3 regions of the Photobacterium sp. CCB-ST2H9 genome follow, and region 1 is predicted to be linked to each of the others. Evidence: predicted binding sites of a transcription regulator. Region 1 holds the regulator's gene; each other region holds the start of a gene.
The links. Region 1 encodes CRP, which controls carbon source genes, mostly activating them, when cyclic AMP is high. Its sites were predicted from a motif close to TGTGANNNNNNTCACA; they were not measured.
Positions count from the first base shown of each region.

Region 2: a site for CRP is predicted at 2,790-2,805, ahead of L4174_RS06250 (ROK family protein). Genes of this name have one in related genera too.
Region 3: a site for CRP is predicted at 3,204-3,219, ahead of dinG (ATP-dependent DNA helicase DinG). Genes of this name have one in related genera too.

Region 1 covers NZ_CP100425.1:302,708-310,260, forward strand. The annotation lists gene L4174_RS01300 (aspartate aminotransferase family protein) at 1-916, shown strand, start outside; gene astA (arginine N-succinyltransferase) at 1,046-2,062, shown strand; gene astD (succinylglutamate-semialdehyde dehydrogenase) at 2,080-3,537, shown strand; gene L4174_RS01315 (DUF1338 domain-containing protein) at 3,574-4,368, shown strand; gene L4174_RS01320 (hypothetical protein) at 4,468-4,677, opposite strand; gene crp (cAMP-activated global transcriptional regulator CRP) at 4,860-5,492, opposite strand; gene L4174_RS01330 (OsmC family protein) at 5,767-6,171, shown strand; gene L4174_RS01335 (YheU family protein) at 6,205-6,426, shown strand; gene L4174_RS01340 (phosphoribulokinase) at 6,553-7,422, shown strand; gene L4174_RS01345 (hydrolase) at 7,479-7,553, opposite strand, start outside.
Region 2 covers NZ_CP100425.1:1,295,196-1,302,748, forward strand. The annotation lists gene L4174_RS06240 (hypothetical protein) at 1-1,761, opposite strand, end outside; gene queE (7-carboxy-7-deazaguanine synthase QueE) at 1,951-2,619, opposite strand; gene L4174_RS06250 (ROK family protein) at 2,895-4,112, shown strand; gene L4174_RS06255 (thiol-disulfide oxidoreductase DCC family protein) at 4,229-4,588, shown strand; gene L4174_RS06260 (LON peptidase substrate-binding domain-containing protein) at 4,594-5,163, opposite strand; gene bioA (adenosylmethionine--8-amino-7-oxononanoate transaminase) at 5,309-6,613, opposite strand; gene bioB (biotin synthase BioB) at 6,760-7,553, shown strand, end outside.
Region 3 covers NZ_CP100425.1:1,051,805-1,059,357, reverse strand. The annotation lists gene L4174_RS05140 (YbaN family protein) at 1-265, opposite strand, end outside; gene L4174_RS05135 (conjugal transfer protein TraR) at 639-986, shown strand; gene L4174_RS05130 (DUF2057 domain-containing protein) at 1,026-1,655, opposite strand; gene L4174_RS05125 (porin) at 1,810-2,760, opposite strand; gene dinG (ATP-dependent DNA helicase DinG) at 3,313-5,406, shown strand; gene L4174_RS05115 (TSUP family transporter) at 5,410-6,183, shown strand; gene L4174_RS05110 (primosomal replication protein) at 6,207-6,761, shown strand; gene L4174_RS05105 (histone deacetylase) at 6,765-7,553, shown strand, end outside.

The sequences.
Region 1 (7,553 bases):
ATTCTTTGCGAACTCCGGTGCAGAAGCGAACGAAGCTGCACTGAAACTGGCGCGTCGTTACGCGGCAGACAAATTCGGTCCTGAAAAAGACGAAATCATTGCCTTCAAACAAGGCTTCCACGGCCGTACGTTCTTCACCGTGACTGTCGGTGGTCAGGCGGCATACTCTGACGGCTTTGGTCCTAAGCCTCAGTCTGTCACTCACCTGCCTTACAACGATCTGGAATCGCTGGCTGCGCACATCTCTGACCGCACTTGTGCTGTCATGATGGAGCCGCTGCAGGGCGAAGGCGGTATCGTTTCTCCAACGAATGAATTCATTCAGGGCGTTCGCGAGCTGTGTGACAAACACAACGCGCTGCTGATCTTTGATGAAGTTCAGACGGGTAACGGTCGTACCGGTGAGTTCTACGCGTATCAGGGTCTGGGCGTTACGCCAGATATCCTGAGTACGGCGAAGTCTCTGGGCGGTGGTTTCCCGATTGGTGCCATGCTGACGACCACTGAACTGGCACAGCACCTGAAAATTGGTACACACGGTTCAACTTACGGCGGTAACCCGCTGGCATGTGCAGTAGCAGAAGCTGTGGTTGAAGAAGTGACCAAACCAGAAGTTCTGGCTGGCGTGAAAGAGCGTGAGCAGTGGTTCCGTGACGGCATTGAGAAAATCAATGCGCAATACCCAATCTTCTCTGAAGTGCGTGGTAAAGGTCTGCTGCTGGGTGCAGCGCTGAACGAAGACTGGCAGGGCCGTGCACGTGACGTGCTGCTGGCTGCCGGTGAAGAAGGCCTGATGGTTCTGGTTGCAGGCACCAACGTTGTGCGTTTCACACCATCATTGGTGATTGAGAAAGCCGATGTTGAAGAAGGGATGGCGCGTCTGGAACGTGCAATCGCGAAGCTTTACAACAAATAAGATGTATCAGGGCCGGTTGGATTGCCGGCCCTGCTTAACTGCCCCGGAAATACCGGGGCTGTTTTTAGAAGAGAAAGACAGATTTACAGTTAGCAACCTGTGTTGCTACCTGCATCAGGAGGGAGTTCGATGCTGGTTATACGTCCCATTACAAAAGCTGATTTACCTGCACTGATGACGTGCGCCGAAGAATCAGGCCACGGTTTCACATCACTGCCGGTCAATGAGGAGATCCTCAGTAAGCGGATCGCTCATTCAGTCGAAAGCTTTCATAAAGACGTGACTGAACCTGGCCCGGAAGGCTACCTCATGGTGGCGGAAGACACTGAGACAGGTGAAATCGCCGGTACCACAGCCCTGGAAGCGGCCGTCGGTCTGGACAACCCGTTCTATACTTATCACCTCAGCACACTGGTCCATAACTCACCACATCTGGACGTGCACAAAGTGCTGAAGGTTCTGACATTTGGTAATGATTACACCGGTGTGAGTGAGCTGTGCACCCTGTTCCTGCGTCCGCAGTGGCGTCAGGGGCTGAATGGCAGACTGCTGTCCAAGTGCCGTTTCCTCATGCTGGCTGAGCACCGCCAGCGCTTTGCAGACACTGTGATTGCAGAAATGCGTGGCGTGTCCGATGAAAATGGCAACTCTCCGTTCTGGGAGTGGCTCAAAGAGCACTTTTTCTCCATTGAGTTTACGGAAGCAGACTACCTGACAGGGATTGGCCGGAAGGAGTTCATTGCAGATCTGATGCCGAAACTGCCGATTTACGTCAACCTGCTGAGCAAAGAAGCGCAGGCGGTGATCGGTCAGGTGCACGACAACACTCGTCCGGCACTGAAGCTGCTGGAAGCGGAAGGCTTCGTCAACCGTGGCTATGTGGATCTCTTTGATGCCGGCCCAACGGTTGAGTGCGATCTGCGCCATATCGAATCTGTCCGTGCATCTCAGCGTTGTACGGTCGAAATTGGTGAGCACCACAGCTCTCATAACTACATCATCAGTAATACCAGTTTTGCCGGATTCCGTGCCACGGTCGGTAAAGTTGCACTGGATGGTGAACGTAATCTGGCCATCATTTCTCCGGAAATGGCCAAGGTGTTAGAAGTGAAAAACGGGGATCAGGTTCGCCTGATCGCCCAATAACTAGGGTGGAATACAAGATGACACAATGGATTGCAGGTAACTGGCAAGCCGGTCAGGGTGACGCGATGCAGTCGCTGAACCCATTCAGTGGTGAAGTGATCTGGGAAGGCAAGAGCGCAACCGCCGAGCAGGTTGAGCAGGCTGTTGCCAGCGCCCGTGAGGCTCTGACCAGCTGGCGCAAAACCAGCCTGGCTGAGCGTCAGGCCATTGTTGAGCGCTTTGCTGCCCTGGTCAAAGACAACAGCGAGCTCATTGCCCGCACGATCTCGGAAGAGACCGGTAAACCTCTGTGGGAAACCCGCACTGAAGCCGGTGCCATGGTTGGCAAGATTGCGATTTCTGTCCGTGCATATAACGAGCGGACCGGCGAGCGTGAAAAAGACGTGGCTGGTACCAAAGCGGTGCTGCGTCACCGTCCGCTGGGCGTGATGGCTGTTTTCGGTCCATACAACTTCCCGGGACACCTGCCGAACGGTCACATCGTTCCTGCACTGCTGGCCGGAAACACTGTGGTTTTCAAACCGTCTGATCTGACGCCGAAAGTAGCGGAAGAAACCATCAAACTGTGGGAACAGGCGGGTCTGCCTGCTGGTGTGATCAACCTGGTTCAGGGCGCACGCGCCACCGGTGAAGCACTGGCACAATCTGCCGGTATCGATGGCCTGCTGTTTACCGGCAGTGCGAATACCGGTCACATCCTGCATCGTCAGTTTGCCGGTCAGCCTGGCAAGATGCTGGCACTGGAAATGGGCGGGAACAACCCGATGGTGATCTCCAAAGCTTACGGCGATCTGAAATCGACGGTTTACACCATCATCCAGTCGGCGTTTATCAGTGCCGGTCAGCGTTGTACCTGTGCCCGTCGCCTGTATGTACCTGAAGGTGCTGAAGGGGATGCGCTGATTGCTGAACTGATTGCGGCAACCAAGGCCATCAAAGTTGACGGTCCGTTTGCTGAGCCACAGCCGTTTATGGGGCCGCAAATCTCTGTGGTCGCAGCCGATAACATCATTGCTGCGCAGGAACGTCTGCTGAGCATGGGTGGTGAAGCGCTGCTGAAAGCTGAGCGTGGTCAGGGTGCCATCGTGACTCCGGGTATTGTTGAAGTGAGCAAGATCGCCGAGCTGCCGGACGAAGAATATTTTGGTCCGTTGCTGCAGGTGGCACGTTATCAGGAGCTGCCTCAGGCTGTTGAGATGGCAAATGACACCCGCTATGGCCTGTCTGCCGGTCTGGTTTCGACTGACGACAGCGAGTGGCAGTACTTTATCGATCATATTCGCGCCGGTGTTGTGAACCGCAACCGTCAGCTGACGGGTGCCAGCGGTGATGCACCGTTCGGTGGTCCGGGTGCGTCCGGTAACCTGCGCCCAAGCGCTTACTACGCCGCGGACTACTGTGCGTATCCAATGGCATCCATGGAAGGAGAGGCAACCGAACTGCCTGCTCAGCTGTCTCCGGGGATCCAACTGTAACTATTGCTTAACCCGTATTGACGAGGGAACCGCAACATGGAAAGAGTGGAAAAACTGTTTGATGCCCTGTGGCAGGACTACACAACCCGTCTTTGCCCTTCGGCCGCTCAGGTGCACGATCTGCTGACAGAGGAAGAGCCTCTGCTGAACGATCACATTGCCCTGCGTACGTTCAATCTGCCGGGTGTGAGCCTGGATGTGCTGGCTGCACCATTCATTGCGATTGGTTACAAGCCGTGCGGAACGTATCACTTCGAGCAGAAGAAACTGTATGCGGAGCACTTTGAGCATCCGAACCCGGCTGCACCGAAAGTCTTTATCAGTGAACTGCTGGTCGGACAGTGCTCGGCGGATCTGCAAAATACCGTGCGTGAGCTGGTGAAGCAGATTCCTGATGGCGCAATGAAGGATGGTGCTTTCCTGTACGGTGGCCGTTTATGGGATCTCGATTACGCGACCTATGAGAAGCTGGCCGAGGAAAGTGAGTACGCGGGTTGGGTTGCTGCCCACGGTTATGGTGCGAACCATTTTACTGTCAGCGTAAATCAGCTGGAGCAGTTTGCGGAAGTTGCAGAGGTGAACAGCCTGCTGCGCCACAACGGCTTCACCATCAATGAATCGGGTGGTGAAGTGAAAGGTAGTCCGGAAGTGCTGCTGGAGCAGTCATCAACGATGGCTGATCGGGTGGAAGTCCGCTTTACCGATGGTATCCGTTCAATTCCAGGCGGTTTCTATGAGTTTGCCAAGCGGTATCTGCAGGAGAACGGGGAACTCTACCCGGGCTTTGTGGCTGCGTCGGCGGACAAGATCTTCGAAAGTACGAATATGTAAGACAGGTATCTTTGCTCTGTCATTAAACAGCGGCCTCTGGGCCGCTGTTTTTTTATCTGGGGGGGCTGAATGCCATATCTCGTGCTGTGAGAGGGCTTGTCAGTGCTGTTGATCCAGCGGTTGCATCCAGTCATCCGATTCACTTGGGGGGCTGGTCAGACACAGGTAGGCTTCCTGCTCCAGGAGCTGCCGGGGAGACTGAAAACCTGTCATTTCAACCGAGGCAGAGAGGAAACGTCCTCTGGTTACGACAGGGCGCGGGGGAAGCTGATTGTGCTGGGCATTTGGGGCAAAACGTTCGATATCCATATCTGCACATCCACATAGTACTGATACGCCAAATGTAGCAACAGAGGGATGGAAGGCAACTGAAAAAATGTGAAGTGTCCTGAGAAAACAGCTGTAATCACAGGGTATGCCCGGCAGAAATAAAAAAAGCCGCGTTTGCGGCTTTTTATTGTACTCACATTGGCTGCATCACCGGAGAGTGATCAGCGTGTTCCGTACACAACGATGGTTTTACCGTGGGCAGAAATCAGGTTCTGCTCTTCCAGCATCTTCAGAATGCGGCCAACGGTTTCACGGGAACAGCCAACAATCTGGCCGATTTCCTGACGGGTAATTTTGATCTGCATGCCGTCCGGGTGAGTCATGGCATCCGGTTGTTTTGCCAGATTCAGCAGGGTCTGGGCAATACGGCCAGTCACGTCCAGGAATGCCAGATCACCGACTTTCTGGCTGGTGACTTGCAGACGGCGTGCCATCTGTGCGGACAGACGCATCAGGATATCCGGATTAACCTGGATCAGCTGACGGAATTTCTTAAAGGAAATCTCAGCCACTTCACATGGTGTTTTCGCACGAACCCAGGCAGTACGCTCCTGGCCTTCTTCAAACAGGCCCAGTTCACCAATGAAGTCGCCCTGGTTGAGGTAAGACAGGATCATTTCCTTACCTTCTTCATCCTTGATCAGAACGGCGACGGAACCTTTGACAATGTAGTAGAGGGTCTCTGCTTTCTCGCCAGCATGGATCAGTGTACTCTTCGACGGGTACTTATGAATGTGGCAGTGAGAAAGGAACCACTCCAAAGTTGGATCTGTTTGCGGTTTACCTGGAACCATATTACTAACTTCCTCTGCAGTGTGTTGCCCAACAACGTCATTCCTTGCATTGGGGTTGGGTAGAACAATACTATTGTTTGCCAACTAGCATATTCAGTCAACGGCTGGGCTGCAAGCGCATGTGAACATTCAGACCAAGAGTTTAACTTTTTTCGTCATGCATTGCTTGATATTGCGCGGGGATAAATGAACATTTTGGACACTTTACTGTGCACATGATCACACCGTTGTGACTTAGTGATAAAATCCGGGTTTTTGTAGTAAGGAGTAACGCATGCAATCACGTGTGAAATGGGTCGAAGATTTGACTTTTATCGGCCAGTCTAACTCGGGCCACAGTGTGGTCATGGACGGGAACGGCGGCAGTAAAGCGCCCAGCCCGATGGAACTGGTCCTGATGGCTGCCGGAGGCTGCAGCTCGGTGGATGTGGTCGATGCGCTGAAAAGTGCCGGTCAGGCGATTACCGCCTGTGAGGCACAGATTGATTCCGTGCGCCGCGAACAGGCACCGCGTTATTTCACCTCGGCCAATCTGCATTTTGTCGTCACCGGTCATCATCTCGATGACGCTCAGGTTGCCAAAGCTGTCAGCGATTCACTGGAAAAGTACTGCTCCGTGTGCCTGATGCTGGGCAAAGGCGTGACCCTGACTCATTCTTACCAGATTGTCGCGGCATAAGCCGTTGTCATCTGGGTTAATCAGGTAAGTTGTATGATCATTCCCTGGCAAGATATCGATGCTGAAACGCTGACCAACCTGATTGAACACTTTGTCCTGCGCGAGGGCACCGACTACGGTGAGCAAGAGCTGAGCCTGGCGCAGAAAGTGGACAAGGTACGCCAGCAATTGGCGGCGGGAGAGGCCGTGATTATGTATTCCGAATTGCACGAAACGGTGGATATCAAACTACGTCGCTCGCTTCGCACAGAATAAAGCTGCCATACTCAGAGGTGACAGCAGAAAACGGAAGCTGGCGCCGACGGATGCGGTCGGATGCTTGACTGCATCCATTTGCCCTGTTAATAACTGATTCCGTTTGGATAAACGACAAGGTATGTCATGTCTGCAAAACACCCAATCATTGCAGTAACAGGTTCCTCCGGAGCAGGAACGTCCACCACTTCGGAAGCTTTCCGCAAGATGTTTAATATGCTGAATATCCATGCGGCATGGCTGGAAGGGGACAGTTTTCACCGTTTTACCCGTCCGGAAATGGATGTGGAGATCCGCAAAGCCAAGGAGCAGGGGCGCCACATCAGTTATTTTGGCCCGCAGGCGAATGACTTTGCGCTGCTGGAAAACTTTTTCCGTCAGTACGGCGAAGACGGCAGCGGAAAATACCGCCGCTATCTGCACACGTTTGATGAAGCCGTGCCCTATAACCAGATGCCGGGCACTTTTACGCCCTGGCAGGATCTGCCGGAAAATACCGATCTGCTGTTTTATGAAGGCCTGCACGGCGGCGTCGTGGATGGCGATGTCAATGTTGCACAGCACGTCGACCTACTGATTGGCATGGTCCCGATTGTGAACCTGGAATGGATTCAGAAAATCGTGCGGGATACCCGCGATCGCGGCCACTCCAGAGAAGCAGTGATGGAGTCCATCGTCCGTTCAATGGATGATTATCTCAATTACATTACTCCGCAGTTTTCCCGGACCCATATTAACTTCCAGCGGGTGCCGACGGTTGATACCTCCAACCCGGTCAGTGCGAAAGCCATCCCCAGTCTGGATGAGAGTTTTGTGGTGATCCGTTTCCGTGGCATCAAGAATGTTGATTTCCCGTATCTGCTGGCGATGATCCAGGGCTCGTTTATGTCGCGCCATAATACGCTGGTGGTGCCGGGCGGGAAGATGAGCTTTGCGATGGAGCTGATCATGCGGCCGCTGATCCAGCAGCTGATCGATACCGGGAAAATCGGATAACCGGGCCTCATTGAAAAAACGCCTGTGCAGGTTTGCCAGGCGTTTTTTGTTTCAGGTTAACCCCTGAGTTTTTTTTGAAACCAGGCCGGTACGGTCTGGTCCAGCCAGAACGTCGGCTCGCGCCAGCTGCC
Region 2 (7,553 bases), 990 kb from region 1:
GAATGTACAGTCGCCGAAAGGCGGTAAGTTCGCGCGTGAGGTAACCGCGTAGATCTGTTCTTTGGCGGCATGGTTGAAACCGGCAAAATGGAAATCATCATCTTTCAGAATGGCCTCTCCCTGATGGACTGCACCATTGTCGACTACCAGGAATAAGTATGGTGTGTCGAAGGGATAGCGGTTTGCCAGCTGCTGAATGACATCTGGGACGGCAAACTGGAACATTTGTTTTTCCAGGACGGTGACAGGCGACCATATCCCGGTTTCAACCACCATCCAGCCATCGCCGCCGACATTGACCCAGTAATTGACGCGATGGGTATTGTTAAAGACAAATTCGAGCACCACATTGTCGGTCAGATGGTAGCCATTCACCTGCTCAAAACTGCCGGCATCTTCAACGGCAACCATGTCTTCCAGCGTGGTGTAAGGCACAGTCGGGTTCCCTTTGGGCGCTACGGTACAATGGTCTCCGCTGACGTTGGTTTTGCAGAGCAGCATCCGGGTGGTGTCCGGGCTCCAGGTGAAGTAATACCCCATCGCACCGTCTGAAAAGGCTGCGGTACCCGGCACATAGCGGGTCATGAAGTGATTTTCTTTTGTGGTCAGAAAATCATGCATGTTTTGCCCGGACAGGGGATAAGAATTGACCCGGATCGTCACGTTGCGGTCATCGCTTTCTTCAAGACCGGCATCGGTGACAATTGCGGTGTTGCTGGAAGAAATCAGTACTTTGAAATATTCGTAAAGGTCTTTCCAGCCGGAGCCAGTCAGAATCTGACCCTGGATGGCGTCTTCTTTTTGATCGAACTGGACCAGCGGTTGTTCACTGAAATACGTAAAGGCTTCCGTCAGGCTGACATCGCTGTCACTATTTTTTTGCCACTGCCAGTCGACCTGACGCGTTTCATTGGTTGCTGTGTCCGGGCTGTTGAAGTCCATCATATCGGCTTCAAGTTTACTGCCATTGAGGGAACTCTGACTGTGCAGACGCCAGAAACCAGCATTGAAAATTGTCTGGATGGTGTCTTTCTGTGCGGTCATTTCTGTGTACTTACGGGTCATGACCCCTTCCAGAATGTCATTGACCACAGTCAGCGACATCAGCGTGCTCAGGTTGACACCGTTCAGACCGAGTTTGGGGATCAGCGTGACACTCAGTTCATCGGCCAGCTCATTGATAAAATCACCCGCATTCCGGACGTCGAGGTTCCCCGGATTGCTGACCGTTTGGCTGAATATTCCCCAGTTACCGTCTTTCACCACCCGTTTCACCAGTGCCTGATAGGCGAGGGTCGTTTTCAGAGACAGCGCGATTTCAGTATCGGTCAGCGGGGTCAGGAACAAATCTGTTGGCAGGCGATCACCGATGGCAAACTGAGGCGGGCCATCCAGATCAAGCACCAGAACGCCCTGCAGCAGGAGCGGGCTCTGGACAGTGATGGTGTAATTGCTGTCATCCTGCTGGAAATCCGTAATCTCAGTCTGTCCCATGACTTTGCCCTGGCTGTTCAGGATCAGCACTGCGAAGTTGTCCTGTAACAATGTGGGCGTCGCCGCATAGGCCTTGCTGATCAGATCCCAGTGGTTTCCTTGCTGAGCGGTATTCAGGCCGGCGGGAAGATCAACCGTGACGGTGAAACTGGTTTTGACGGGTGGTAATTCGGCAGGCTTGATGCCAGCCTCGCCGCTGCCACCACCACACGCAGAAAGCAGGCCAGCCAATAGCAAGCTCAGGCCAATCATCAGATAGGCGCGCATAATCCTTCCCCTGAACGATAAATGCTGTATTTTTTGACCAAACATGGTGTGCGTTTGGTTTCGTGTTTGGGGTGAGTATAGGTAAGGCGGAAGTGGGTGGTTGTTAAACCAGACAGGCTGTCTCAGCCCTTGAGACAGCGTCTGAGAATTGAGACAGCGATTCGGGGGAACCGGGTGATGCCTGAAAAATCAGGCAATCGACAGATATTTGTGTGTCTGAATCGACAGGCGCCAGTTTCGTGCAATACAGGTCTGAATGCACAACTCAGTGGCTCGGGGTTTCTGGCTGATCGGTTGCAGCGCAATCGTGACATCTTCTTTCAGACTGACGCCTGCCAGTAGCGCATCAAGCTGGTCTATATCTTTTTGGGTACCGACCGGATGTTTGATTTCATTGGCACGTTCGAGTGCTGACACAAGGACCGGCAGTTTCCCTTTCATATTGATCTTCGGTGAAACGGTGACCCAGGTTGCCTCAGTGGCGAGAACATCATAGGTGCCGCTGGTTTCAATCTGACAGCGGAATCCATGGTCTTCCAGGGCTTCAGTTAATGGGCGCAGGTCGTACAGGCAAGGTTCTCCGCCGGTGATCACCACATGCCGGGCGGTGTAGCCCTGATCTTTGAGGACCTGCACAATGCCGCCGGCATCCAGTGCGGTCCAGGTCGGCGCGTCTTCTTTTTTAGCGATCATGGTCTGCACGTTCACTTCGTCCTGAGGCTCGGCACTCCAGGTCTGCTTGGTATCACACCAGGCACAGCCAACCGGGCAGACCTGTAAACGGACAAAAATGGCCGGCACACCAGTGAAAACACCTTCTCCCTGAATGGTTTCAAAGATTTCATTGATTTTGTACACGACGACCTCAAAACATCTGACTAATTAACGTGAAAACGGGCAGTTTCAGGTACCCTGAACGCTGAAGGGCGCGTATTATGTCAGAACCTGAACGGATTGTCTCCATTCCCATTGTATTTGAAGCAGCACAGTGACAACGGCAGAGATGGGCTGAAAAGGTATACGTTTGTCGTGACTGGGCTCACGCCCTTGGCATAAGTCGCTTCACAATTAGTTCGCACTGTAAAAAAATTCCATACTCTTCATACCTATATATTGTCAGAGGAAGTCCGCGCATGTATGTCGCTCAGCCCGGTCACATCGATCACATCAAAAGAAATAATGCCGGCAGCGTCTACAAACTCATCGATCAGTACGGCCCGATTTCCCGGATAGAACTGTCGAAGAAAAGTCAGTTGGCGCCCGCCAGTATCACCAAAATTACCCGTGAGCTGTTTGATGGCCACCTGATCAAAGAAGCTGAAATTCTGGAATCCGGCAGCAGGGGGCGCCCGGCAATCGGTCTGGTGCCGGATAATGATGGCTGGCAGTTTCTGGGCATCCGGTTGGGGCGCGGTTATCTGACGATAGCTCTGCATGAGCAGGGCGGCGATATCCTGTTCGAAGAGAGACAGGACATCGCGGAGCTGAAGCAGGATGATGTCCTGAATAAGCTGCTGTCTGAGATTGATTCATTCTTTGCCCGGCATGCCAAGTTACTGGATCGGATCACCGCCATTGCTGTTTCTCTGCCGGGGCTGGTGAATTCGGAAAAAGGACTGGTGTTGCAGATGCCTCATTACGAGGTAAAAGACCTGCCGCTGGGACCTGCCATTCATGAAGCCACGGGACTGCCGGTCTTCATCGGTAATGACACCCGTTCCTGGGCATTGGCGGAGCAGTTATTTGGCAATGCGAATGATGTGGCAAACTCGATTCTGATTTCAGTACATCACGGCGTCGGGGCAGGCATTATCCTTGATAATCAGGTGCTTCAGGGCCGGATCGGTAATATTGGTGAGCTTGGTCATATCCAGATTAAACCGGATGGATTGCCTTGCCATTGCGGGAATAAAGGATGTCTGGAAACCGTCGCCAGTTTGCAGGCGGTGAGAGATCAGGTTAAAACCGGGTTAACGCTGGGTGAAGCTTCTGTGCTCTATGGGCAGGCGCTGACCATCGAAAATATCTGTGAGGCGGCAGTGCAGGGGGATCCGCTGGCGTTCCGGGTCATCACCGAACTGGGTTTCAACCTTGGCCGGGCAATTGCCATTATGGTGAACTTGTTTAATCCGGAGAAGATCCTGATTGGCGGAGAGTTCAATCAGGCGAAAAGTGTTCTGTATCCGGCGATTATGGAATGTGTGAAGAGTCAGTCCCTGCCGGTTTATAACCAGGATCTGCGGATTGAAGAAACCAGTTTTTACACCCAGGCCACCATGCCGGCTGCGGCTCTGGTGAAGCAGGCAATGTATGACGGACATCTGTTACTGAAACTGATCGAGGAAGGATAAACTTTTCCTGACGCGAATCATGCAGCGCAGCCACTGCTTATTTCGATAGCGATGGCTGCGTTTTTTATTGGGTTCAGCCAGACTTAGAGAAGGAACATGGCTTGGAGGTCAAAGACATGAAACGGATTCGGGTTTTTTATGACGGTTCCTGCCCAAGCTGTGTGCGGGATCGGGCATGGTATGAATCCTGGCTCAGCCGTCATCCGGAACTGGTGGAGTGGTATGATATCACCGGCCAGGATGAAGCGCTGAAAGCGCTGGGCATATCTCCGGAAAAAGCGTTACGGGAATTGCATGTACAGGATCAGCAGGGGATTGTTCACCGGGAAATGGATGCCTACATGCTGTTACTGAATCAGGTATGGTGGCTCCGGCCGGTTGCATTTCTGATGGGACTGCCGGGGATCCGTCATCTGTTATCGGCTTTCTATCGTCGTATGGTCGATCAGCGACTGGCCCGTGAGGGCCGTGGCTGAAATCGTCAGAGATCTTCGTGTCTGAGTTCTTCGTCGATGACATTATGCAGGAATGACAAAGCCGCACGGTGATCATTCCGGCTCATAAACCATTGCTTTTGGTTGGTTTCCAGGGGCAGAATTTCCAGCCAGCGCTGGCAGACCCAGGCCATGTTGGCGAAATCCGGATCCGGGTAGTTCTCCGCATAGTCCGGATATTCCTCAAACAGGGCTTCCAGGCTGTTGGCGATGTGGCGATCAATAAAACGTGCGCTGCTGGGGGCCCAGTTTTTGATCAAGCTGACTTCGCCAAATCTCAGGCCGTCTTTTTCCTGCCAGTGATTGTTAATCACGAATTTCTCTACCCCTTTTATGGTGATGCCGAGCAACCCGTCAGGTAATTGTTCGAAATCGGTGATTTCGACCCGCGTTCCGAAATGGCAAAGTGAATCACCATCTTTCATGCACAGGCCGAAACCATTTCCTGAGGACATCGCAAGCGTCACTAACCGGGTGTAGCGAGGTTCGAAAATCCGCAGCTTACTGACACCTCCCGGTAATACATAAAGCCGGAGCGGGAAAAGGGGTAACTGCATAATACTTAGCCTTTATGACGTCAACTTTGATAGGGCTGTCTGTCTTTCTGGACGAGATGTCTTCAGAATTACGGGTTTCAGCCCTGATTTGGCTCTTTTTATGAGTATATCTGTTCAAAGGTGATGCCTTGTCTGTTTTTCGATATTACTGCAGCGATTGCAAAATAGCGAAAACCAGTTTCTCAAGCTGCTGATTATCAATTACAAAAGGCGGCATGATGTAGATAAGTCTGCCAAACGGGCGAATCCAGACACCATTGTCTACAAAACTTTTCTGAATCCGGACCATATCCACCGGCTCATATAATTCAACGACACCGATGGCGCCCAGCCAGCGGACGGCTTTGACTTTCTCAGACTGGCCGACCCGGGGCAGTAATTGCGACAGCTGTTGTTCAATTCCGCTGACCTGATGCTGCCAGTCACCCGTTTCGAGCAAAGACAGGCTGGCGTTGGCAACGGCGCAGGCCAGCGGATTGCCCATGAAGGTCGGGCCATGCATAAAGCAACCGGCTTCACCGCTGCACACCGTATCTGCAACCTGCTTGGTGGTTAGTGTTGCCGCCAGTGTCATGTAACCGCCGGTCAGAGCCTTCCCGACACACATAATGTCCGGGCTGATCCCGGCATGTTCGCAAGCAAAGAGCTTTCCGGTACGGCCAAAGCCAGTCGCGATTTCGTCGACAATCAGTAAGACACCGAAGTCATCACACAACTCGCGGACACGGCGCAGATAAGTCGGGTGATAAATACGCATCCCTCCGGCGCCCTGAACGACAGGTTCCAGAATGATTGCGGCAATATCCTGATGATGTGCTTCGAGTTTAGCGGTTAAGTCGGAGATATCGTTTTCGTTCCATGCCTCATGGAAACCCGTTTCGGGTGATTCGGCAAAAATGTGCTCCGGCAGGAAACCTTTATAAAGGCTGTGCATTGAATTATCCGGATCGGTCACCGACATCGCCGCGAAGGTATCTCCGTGATAGCCGTGTTTCAGGGTGAGGAATTTTGCCCGGCGCTCACCTTTGGCGTGCCAGTACTGCAGGGCCATTTTCAGGGCGACTTCCACAGAAACAGAACCGGAATCGGCCAGAAAGACCTGCTGCAACGGCGCCGGTGACAGTTCGACCAGTTTCCGGCACAGCTCAACCGCAGGCTGATGCGTGATGCCGCCGAACATGACATGCGACATCTTGTCGAGCTGATCTTTGGCGGCCTGATTCAGGACCGGGTGATTGTAACCGTGAATTGCTGCCCACCAGGAAGACATACCGTCAATGAGCTGGCGGCCGTCTTCCAGATACAAATGGACGCCTTCCGCGTGGCTGACCGGATAGCAGGGCAAAGGGTTCAGGGTGGAGGTGTAGGGATGCCAGACATGCTGGCGATCGTACTCAAGATCCGTCTCCGAAGCTGAAAACTGGTTGGAGGTGTTTTGTTTTGTGTTGATATTTTGCACAGATGTAAACCTTGTGTTTTCTTTATGGTTGACAGTGTACTTGCTCAAAGTAGACTTGCAAACATTGAAACCCGTTGAATCCGTGCGGTTATCACTGCAATTCTCCGGGCCATAAGAACAACGAAAGAGGTTTACACGTGGAAGTGAGACACGATTGGAGCATTGCGGAAGTTCAGGCGCTGTTTGAAAAGCCATTCATGGATCTGGTGTTTGAAGCACAGCAGGTTCACCGTCAGTACCATGAACCCAACAAAGTGCAGGTCAGTACCCTGCTGTCGATTAAAACCGGTGCCTGCCCTGAAGACTGCAAGTACTGTCCGCAAAGCGCGCACTATCGTACTGATGTCGATCGTGAACGCCTGATGGAAGTTGAGCAGGTACTGGATGCTGCGCAGAAAGCGAAAAGCTCCGGCGCCACGCGTTTTTGTATGGGAGCGGCCTGGAAAAACCCGAAAGAGCGCGATATGCCTTATCTGCTGGATATGGTGCGTGGCGTGAAGGCCATGGGACTGGAAACCTGCATGACGCTGGGCATGATCACCGGCGACCAGGCCAACACACTGGCTGAAGCCGGGCTCGACTACTACAACCACAACCTGGATACTTCGGCGGAGTATTACGGCAACATCATCACCACCCGTACTTATCAGGACCGTCTCGACACGCTGTCTCATGTCCGTGATGCGGGCATGAAGATTTGTTCCGGCGGTATTATCGGGATGGGCGAAAGTGCCCGTGACCGCGCTGGTCTGCTGGCTGAACTGGCCAATCTGCCGGTTCACCCGGAAAGTGTGCCAATCAACATGCTGGTGAAAGTGAAAGGCACACCGCTGGAGAATGTGGACGATGTGGATCCGCTCGATTTTGTCCGCATTATTGCTGTCGCGCGGATCATGATGCCAAAGTCTGCCGTGCGTCTTTCGGCTGGCCG
Region 3 (7,553 bases), 750 kb from region 1:
AACTGAGAACTATCATCAGATTCGCCCGTCGCTTGACCTTTGCGCTGATAGCCCGATGCTGATACCAGTTTTCTAAAACAGGTCCGAAATGGGGGTGGCTGTGCAGCCATTTGTGCAGCTTTGGAGAGCCCCGCATAAAGCAGGCACTGGCGAGAAGCAGAAAAACGGTGGTGGGTAAAAGAGGAAGGAAAATGCCCAACACACCTAAAATCACGAAACACCAGCCTGAAACCAGCAATAGCGTTCGCCAGAACAGTTGTCTCACATTCCCTCTCTTTTACATTTGCCTGAGCCGCCTGTGTTACAGACAGATCAATGGCTCAGTATACCCAACCAGGTCAGGCTTGCTGGTAATGTCGGCAACAGCATCGCCACCAGAAAACCAATAAAGTATTTCAGATTATAGGGTTCTTTAAAGTTATGTTCCATTCTATCTTCCTTTCTTCTCGTCTTAAGACACTGAAATGTAATAAAAAGCAGCAATTCAGCCACCTAAAAACCGTTCAGCACTATAAAGCATTCGATAGATTACAAAAACCGACAAAAAGAAGGGTTATTTTGCATCTGGTTTGACTTATATCAGTATCAGAACAGAAATTCAGCATAGACTGTGATCCAGTCTACAATGGAGTGCCACTATGAATAGTGAGTATCTGAAGCAACAAACAATCCGGCTGGAGCAGGAATATGAGGCCCTTTCAGCAAAACTTTATGCTGAATTAGACGCTGCCAGTCTTGTGACAACAGCAGAAAAAACAGCAAATGAGCTTTTGACTTTAGCAGCGCAAAGCATCAATCCTTCGCTGCGTCATAAAGCTAATCGTCTGGAAGCAATCGATGCCGCTCTCTGTGCGATTCGTCTGGACCTCTACGGAGTCTGTGCTGATTGCGAAGAGCCAATAGAAAAAATCATTCTCGATAATGACCCTGCACAGCCACGCTGTCAGCAGTGCCAGTCTCATAATAAGTACCATCACCAGCGCTGAGTGCCAGTCTGGTGATGGCGTGGTACCCTACAATCGCTTTTAAGGCTGTTTTGCCATCCAGGCTTTAAAGGCGGCTTTTTCTTCTGGTTTTGCTTTGCTATACCACAGCTTAAGCTGTGCTAAAGCATCACCGGATATTTCAACTTTTCCGTCTTGATTCACCTCAACAACGGCCTGTTCCAGATCAACCGCATAGCCTTGCTCGAACGTTATCCCATGCTGGCGGTTATACTCTCCCACCAGCTTTTCCATATCACTGAACGCTGCAATACCATCGCCTTTCATCTCAACGAAAGGTAGTATTTTTTGGCTGCCGTCTGCCTGCGTCATGGTCCATTCCGGACCTTTTTGGAAATAAGCCTGTGCCTGGCTGTAAGCTACCAACGCAGGCAACTCAATACGTACATCCTGTTCTGGCATCACCATCTCAAACAGATACGGGCGGGTTGTATAAATGCTGTTCCGGCTGCCGTTTTTCAGTTCCCGGTCATAACGAAGCACGACCTGATGCTTTCCGGCAGGTAAATCGACTTCAGTCGTCCTGGACCAGAGGGACTGGTTCACTTCTTTACCATCAACCACCAAAAGTTCAATCCCGTCTCCCACAGAGAGCGTTGCCGCCTGTACATTGGCAACCAGCAGAGCTGCCAGAAACGCTAATTTTTTCATCGCCAATCTTCTTTTCGTTGTATGACTTACAAAACCAAATGAGTCTCTTGCCGGAAATTAACCCAGACGTGACTCTAACTCATCTGATTAATCACAATACAAAAAAGCCGCCTAAATGGCGGCTTTTGCAATATCTGTGCGGTAAGAACCGTTCTTAGAACAGAACTTCCATACCAGCTACATAACCCAGGTCGTATTCAGTGTTGTCACCGTCAGCCCAACCCAGCTCAGCATACAGTTTTACGTTGCTGTGCAGCTGGTGAGTTACGTTTGCATAAACGTTGTCAGTCGCTTCGCCACCATCAATATCGCTCAGGTTGTAACCCAGAGCGAAAGTATTCTTACCCATAGTGTAAGAACCCGCCAGTGAAATAAAATCGACATCCAGAGTCGTTACACCTGCAGAGTTCTCAACTTCTCCATGGCCGTATGAAGCAGCAAGAGAGATAGCCTGAATAACGTACTCAGCTTCTAAGTTATAACCGGTAATGTCTTCACCAGGAGCATTAACGTCTTCTGACGTGTAGTAGTAACCACGAACGTCCAGACCGGCAAAACGTGCACCCAGACGTGCGTCAGTGATGCCGCCGTTGTCGTCTGCATTGATGTCGTGAGAAGCGCCAGCGTAGAACATACCGTTGTCGTAAACATACTTCACAACTTCGCTGCCACGAGTAGCATCAAAGCCCAGAGCTTGAGTACCCAGCTCGTAGTCTTTACTGATACCTGCATCATCAGAGATCAGGTATTGACGACCAAACGTCAGCGTACCAAAGTCTTTACCTTGGAAACCAACGTACAGCTCATCATTGAAGAAATCTCCAGGCTTACCATTATTATCTGAGTTATGCAGATCCAGGTTAAAACCTGCAACCACATTCAGGTTGTTGTTGACTGGAATAGTGGTATTCAGCGAGATGTCACCATCATCCAGACGAATGGTAGGGTCTTCATCACCATTTTTTGGTACGATGTCTTGGAACAGCTGAACTTCCGCAGAACCTGACAAGTCGACAATAACGCCGTCTTTGTCAAGCAGGTTGATAGAAGCATTTGCTGAGCCTGCAGCTACTAGTACAGATAGTGCAATAAGCGTTTTTTTCATGATATCCACTGCCTTTTCTTATGGATGGAATTCCTATTTCCAGAATCCCTATTGCTTTTCTTATTTCCCTTCCCGGCAGGTCACACAAAGCTCAGTAAATCAGAGCAAAACTGACCATGCCAAGATGGCGTAACTTGCGGAACTCATCCTGACAGAGAATGAATCGCGATGTCAAATTCTCACACTGTAACAACAAATTTCTTATACTCCATTTATTTTCAACAACTTAACATGGTTTTAGGGCAAAAACTTAACAAAGAATCAAGTATCTCCCGCTATTTGCATGTTTCTTAATAGCAATAAAAAACAGCATTTTAATCCCACAAAAGCCAGAATTAACAAGATAAATCAGAATATAAAACCATTAAAAGCTGCAAATTATAGTCAAATCAATCAATTCACCTATAAGTCACCCGTGGTTAAACTGGGGTTCAATCTTATTTCGTGAGGGAAATCTCATTTCATATCAAAAATCCCCTACAAACAACCAGACATCCCTACAGCAGAGCTTCATGTTATAATGCCCGCCCCTGCCAACATTAAGTTTCAGTCATGTTACACAACCAGATCAAAACTGATATTAAACAGTGCTATGCCAACCTGAGTGCACAATTGGATCACTTTATTCCCCGTCGTGCACAGAATTATCTGGTCGCTGAAATTGCCAAAACACTGGCAGGTGAGTATCACGCCAAAAACAGAATGCTGGTTGCTGAAGCCGGAACCGGCATCGGGAAATCTCTGTCTTATTTGCTTGGATGTATTCCTTACGCACTCTTTAACAATAAGAAGGTACTCATCGCCACAGCAACAGTCGCGCTTCAGGAGCAATTGATTCATAAGGATCTGCCGCTCTTTGCGCAAATTTTTCCCAAAGAATTTAGTTTTATCCTGGCAAAGGGACGTCAACGTTACTGCTGCAGCCACAAGCTGGAAGCCAGTTGCTCAGGACAAGATGACGGTCAGCTGGCGCTATGGCAGGAAAAACCCAAAAAATCGGACCTCAGCCTGCTGAAGCGAATGCTGACAGCCTGGCAGCAAAATAAATGGGATGGTGACCGGGACAGCTGGCCGACGGTCATTCCTGACCGTGTCTGGCAGCAAATTGTGTCCGATAAACACAGTTGCCATTCAGGCATGGCCAAACACCGCCACTGTCCTTTTGCAAAGGCGCGGGAGCACCTGGATAAAGCCGATGTTGTGATCGCCAACCATGCGTTATTGATGGCTGATCTGGAGCTGGGTGGCGGCATCATTCTGCCAGAACCCGAGCAGACGATTTATGCCATCGATGAGGCACACCATCTACCGCAGGTCGCCAGAGACTTTTCTGCTGCCGCCGCCAGCCTGAAGGGTGCCAGCAACTGGCTTGAAAAACTCAATCAGTCGGTCAGTAAACTGGCGGAACTCGCCGACCTGCAAAAGTCCGGACGCTTCCAGACCACGCTGCAAGAGTCTATCCAGCATCTTGTTCCCACACTGAGACAACTGTCCAGCCAGGTCGACCCAGCTGTTTTCAGCAAAGATGGCAGTTACCGTTTTCCCCATGGAGAGCTGCCTGCATGGCTGGCAGAAGAAGCTCAGGGATGCCGGGATGCCAGCAAGAAAGCGCGGCAGTCACTGGCGAAAATTCACGAGATGATCACCGAACGCCTCAAAGATGACGAAGTAACGGCACGATCTGCTGAACCGGCACTCTCCGAATCAGGCTTTTACCTGCAACGTCTGGAAAATCTGGAAAAAGTCTGGACCCTGATGGCCCAGCCGGACAAAGATAAAGGCGCCCCTTTAGCCCGCTGGCTTGAAAAAAGCCCGGAACAGGAAGGTGATTATATTGTGCAGGTTTCGCCCCTGGAGATTGGCTACCGGTTAGATCAGCTGCTCTGGAGCCGTGCCGCGGGGGCAATTCTGGTGTCAGCAACCCTGCGTGCGCTCAATCAGTTCAGTTACTTCTGCCGTCAGGCCGGAATTCAGGAAAATGAGGGCGCACGCTTTCTGGCTCTGGCTTCGCCGTTCGATTATCAGAACAACGGACGCTTAGTCATTCCGCAAATGAAGTATGAACCTCAGGCGGATCAGTTCACGGATTTACTGATTGAAACCCTTCCGGAATATCTGGAAGGCGAAACCGCCAGCCTGGTGCTGTTTGCCTCATACTGGCAAATGAACAAAGTCGCAGAGGCCATCCGGCCCCAGTGTGAAAAAAATGGCTGGGCATTGCTGGTTCAGGGAGAAGAATCCCGGACTTCCCTGCTGGAAAAGCACAAGAGCCACTGTGAACAGGGCAAAGTCAGCGTGTTATTCGGCACCGGCAGTTTTTCCGAAGGCCTCGACTTACCGGGCCACTTGCTGAGAAATTTAATCATTACCAAGATTCCGTTCGCGGTACCAACCTCACCTGTCGAGGAAGCCCATGCCGAATACATTGAAAGCCGTGGCGGTAATCCCTTTTTACAAATTGCTGTTCCGGAAGCCAGTAAAAAGCTGATTCAATCCGTCGGGAGATTGCTGCGTAAAGAGCAGGACTTTGGTAGAGTTGTCCTGCTCGACCGTCGGGTGATTACACGGCGATACGGTAAAGCACTGCTCGATTCATTGCCCCCATTTAAACGCGTAATTGAACACGCCATCGAACGAAAACGATAATGCATGATTGAAATGATTGATCCGGGCATGATGCTCATCCTCGGTCTGGTTGCTCTGACCGCTGGTTTTATAGACGCTGTTGCTGGCGGTGGCGGAATGCTGACTGTTCCGGCATTGCTGTCATTAGGGCTGCCGCCGCACATTGCTTTAGGAACCAATAAGCTGGCAGCAACCTTCGCGTCTTCCACCGCTGCGCTGACCTATTACCGGAAGCAGCTGTTTTCTCCGGCTTTCTGGAAAACGTCTTTTCTGGCAACGCTGATCGGCGCCATTGCGGGGACGCTGGTCGTCGATATCATCAGCACAGCCTGGCTGGAAAAAGTCTTGCCGCTAATCATCCTGGCCGCAGCGGTGTACACCATCTGGCATCCCCATCCCAAAGGTGACAGCCGTAAACTGCCCACGCCATGCCCGCGCTTTAAACGAAAGCAATGGATACAGGGAACCGGTCTGGGATTTTATGATGGCCTTGCCGGACCCGGTACCGGTGCTTTCTGGACTGTTTCCAATATGGCGCTGTATCGCCTGGACATCCTGCTGGCGTCCGGGCTGGCAAAAGCCATGAACTTCACCAGCAACCTGACCTCACTCGTCACATTTGCCATACTTGGCCATATCAATGTTGCGTTAGGTTTAACGATGGGCGTCTGCCTGATGCTGGGTGCCTATATTGGCGCGCACTCTGCGATCCGTTTCGGCAGCCGGTTTATCCGCCCGGTTTTTGTCACCGTTGTTGTCATTCTGGCCGCCCGGCTGGCATGGCAGGCCTGGCTGTAACACCAAACGATAAGGAGAATATCGTGGCGACCGATCTCAGCCGTCTTTCTGGCCTGGTTGAACAGCTGATCCCGCAGGCCTCCGCACTGGATCATCAGCGTGGAGAAAGCGACAAGCCCCTTTTCGATAATCAGCTGTTTCACTGCCGGGCGCGCCTGTTGCTGCCCTGTATTCGCGAAATCCAGCAGGAAATTGTCGCTTTGATGAAAGAACAGGCCGCGGGGAACCTGCAAATCGCCAGAGCCAGCTACGTCTGCGAAAAAATTCTGACTCAGATCCAGGCAATTCAGCGAGAGATGGCCACCAAACAAATTCGTGAGGCAGAACCGAAATACGTGGTGAAACAACGGAAGAGTCTGCATCAGTTGTATGACGATCTGGCTCAGCATCAGGACTGGGAAAGACGACTGTCTGCCATGGTCAAAGACAAAACCTTTGAGCTCGAACAGGCAACAGAAGTCAGCCAGCGGCAACCGCTGCAACAACAACTCATCGCTCTGGAAGGACGGCTGAACCGTTGTCAGCAGGCGATGGCCGGTATAGAACAGGCGATCGTCCGCCGGGAACGTCAGGGATAAACCATGCTGCCACTGGTCTATCATCCCGTGTACTCAGAACTGGTTCTGCCGCCGAAACACCGGTATCCCATCACCAAGTACCACAGGTTATTCATGCATCTCACTCAGGAGATGCACATTGAGCAATGGGCCGACGTCTGTTTTTTTCAGCCGGAACCGGTGACGGCTGCAGAACTGAAAACCCTGCATCAGGCCAACTATATCGACAACCTTGTAAACAACACACTGCCAGCGGCTAAAATGCGTCGTATCGGGTTCCCTTGGAGCCCGCAGCTGATTGAACGGACACTGACGTCGACCGCTGGTACCCGGCTGACAGTCGAGCTGGCACATCAGCACGGGATCAGCCTGCACCTGAGCGGGGGGTATCATCATGCTCACCACGACTTTGGCAGCGGTTTTTGTCTGGTCAATGACTTGGCCTTTGCAGCAAAGCATGCGCTGACACTACCCGGTATCGATAAAGTGATGATTATTGACTGTGATGTCCATCAGGGCGACGGAACGGCAACGTTACTGGCAGATGACAGCAATATCATTACATTTTCAGTGCATTGCGATAAAAACTTTCCGGCCCGAAAACCCGATTCCGACATCGATCTGGCGCTGCCCCGCGAAACAAATACAGAAGACTATTTATCTGCATTCAGTGCCGTTCTGACGCTGGCTCTGGCCCAGTATCAGCCTGATCTGGTGATATACGATGCGGGTGTGGATATCCATCAGGATGACGCGCTGGGTTACTTTCAGGTCACCACAGAAGGCATATTCCGGCGGGATCATCTGGTGATC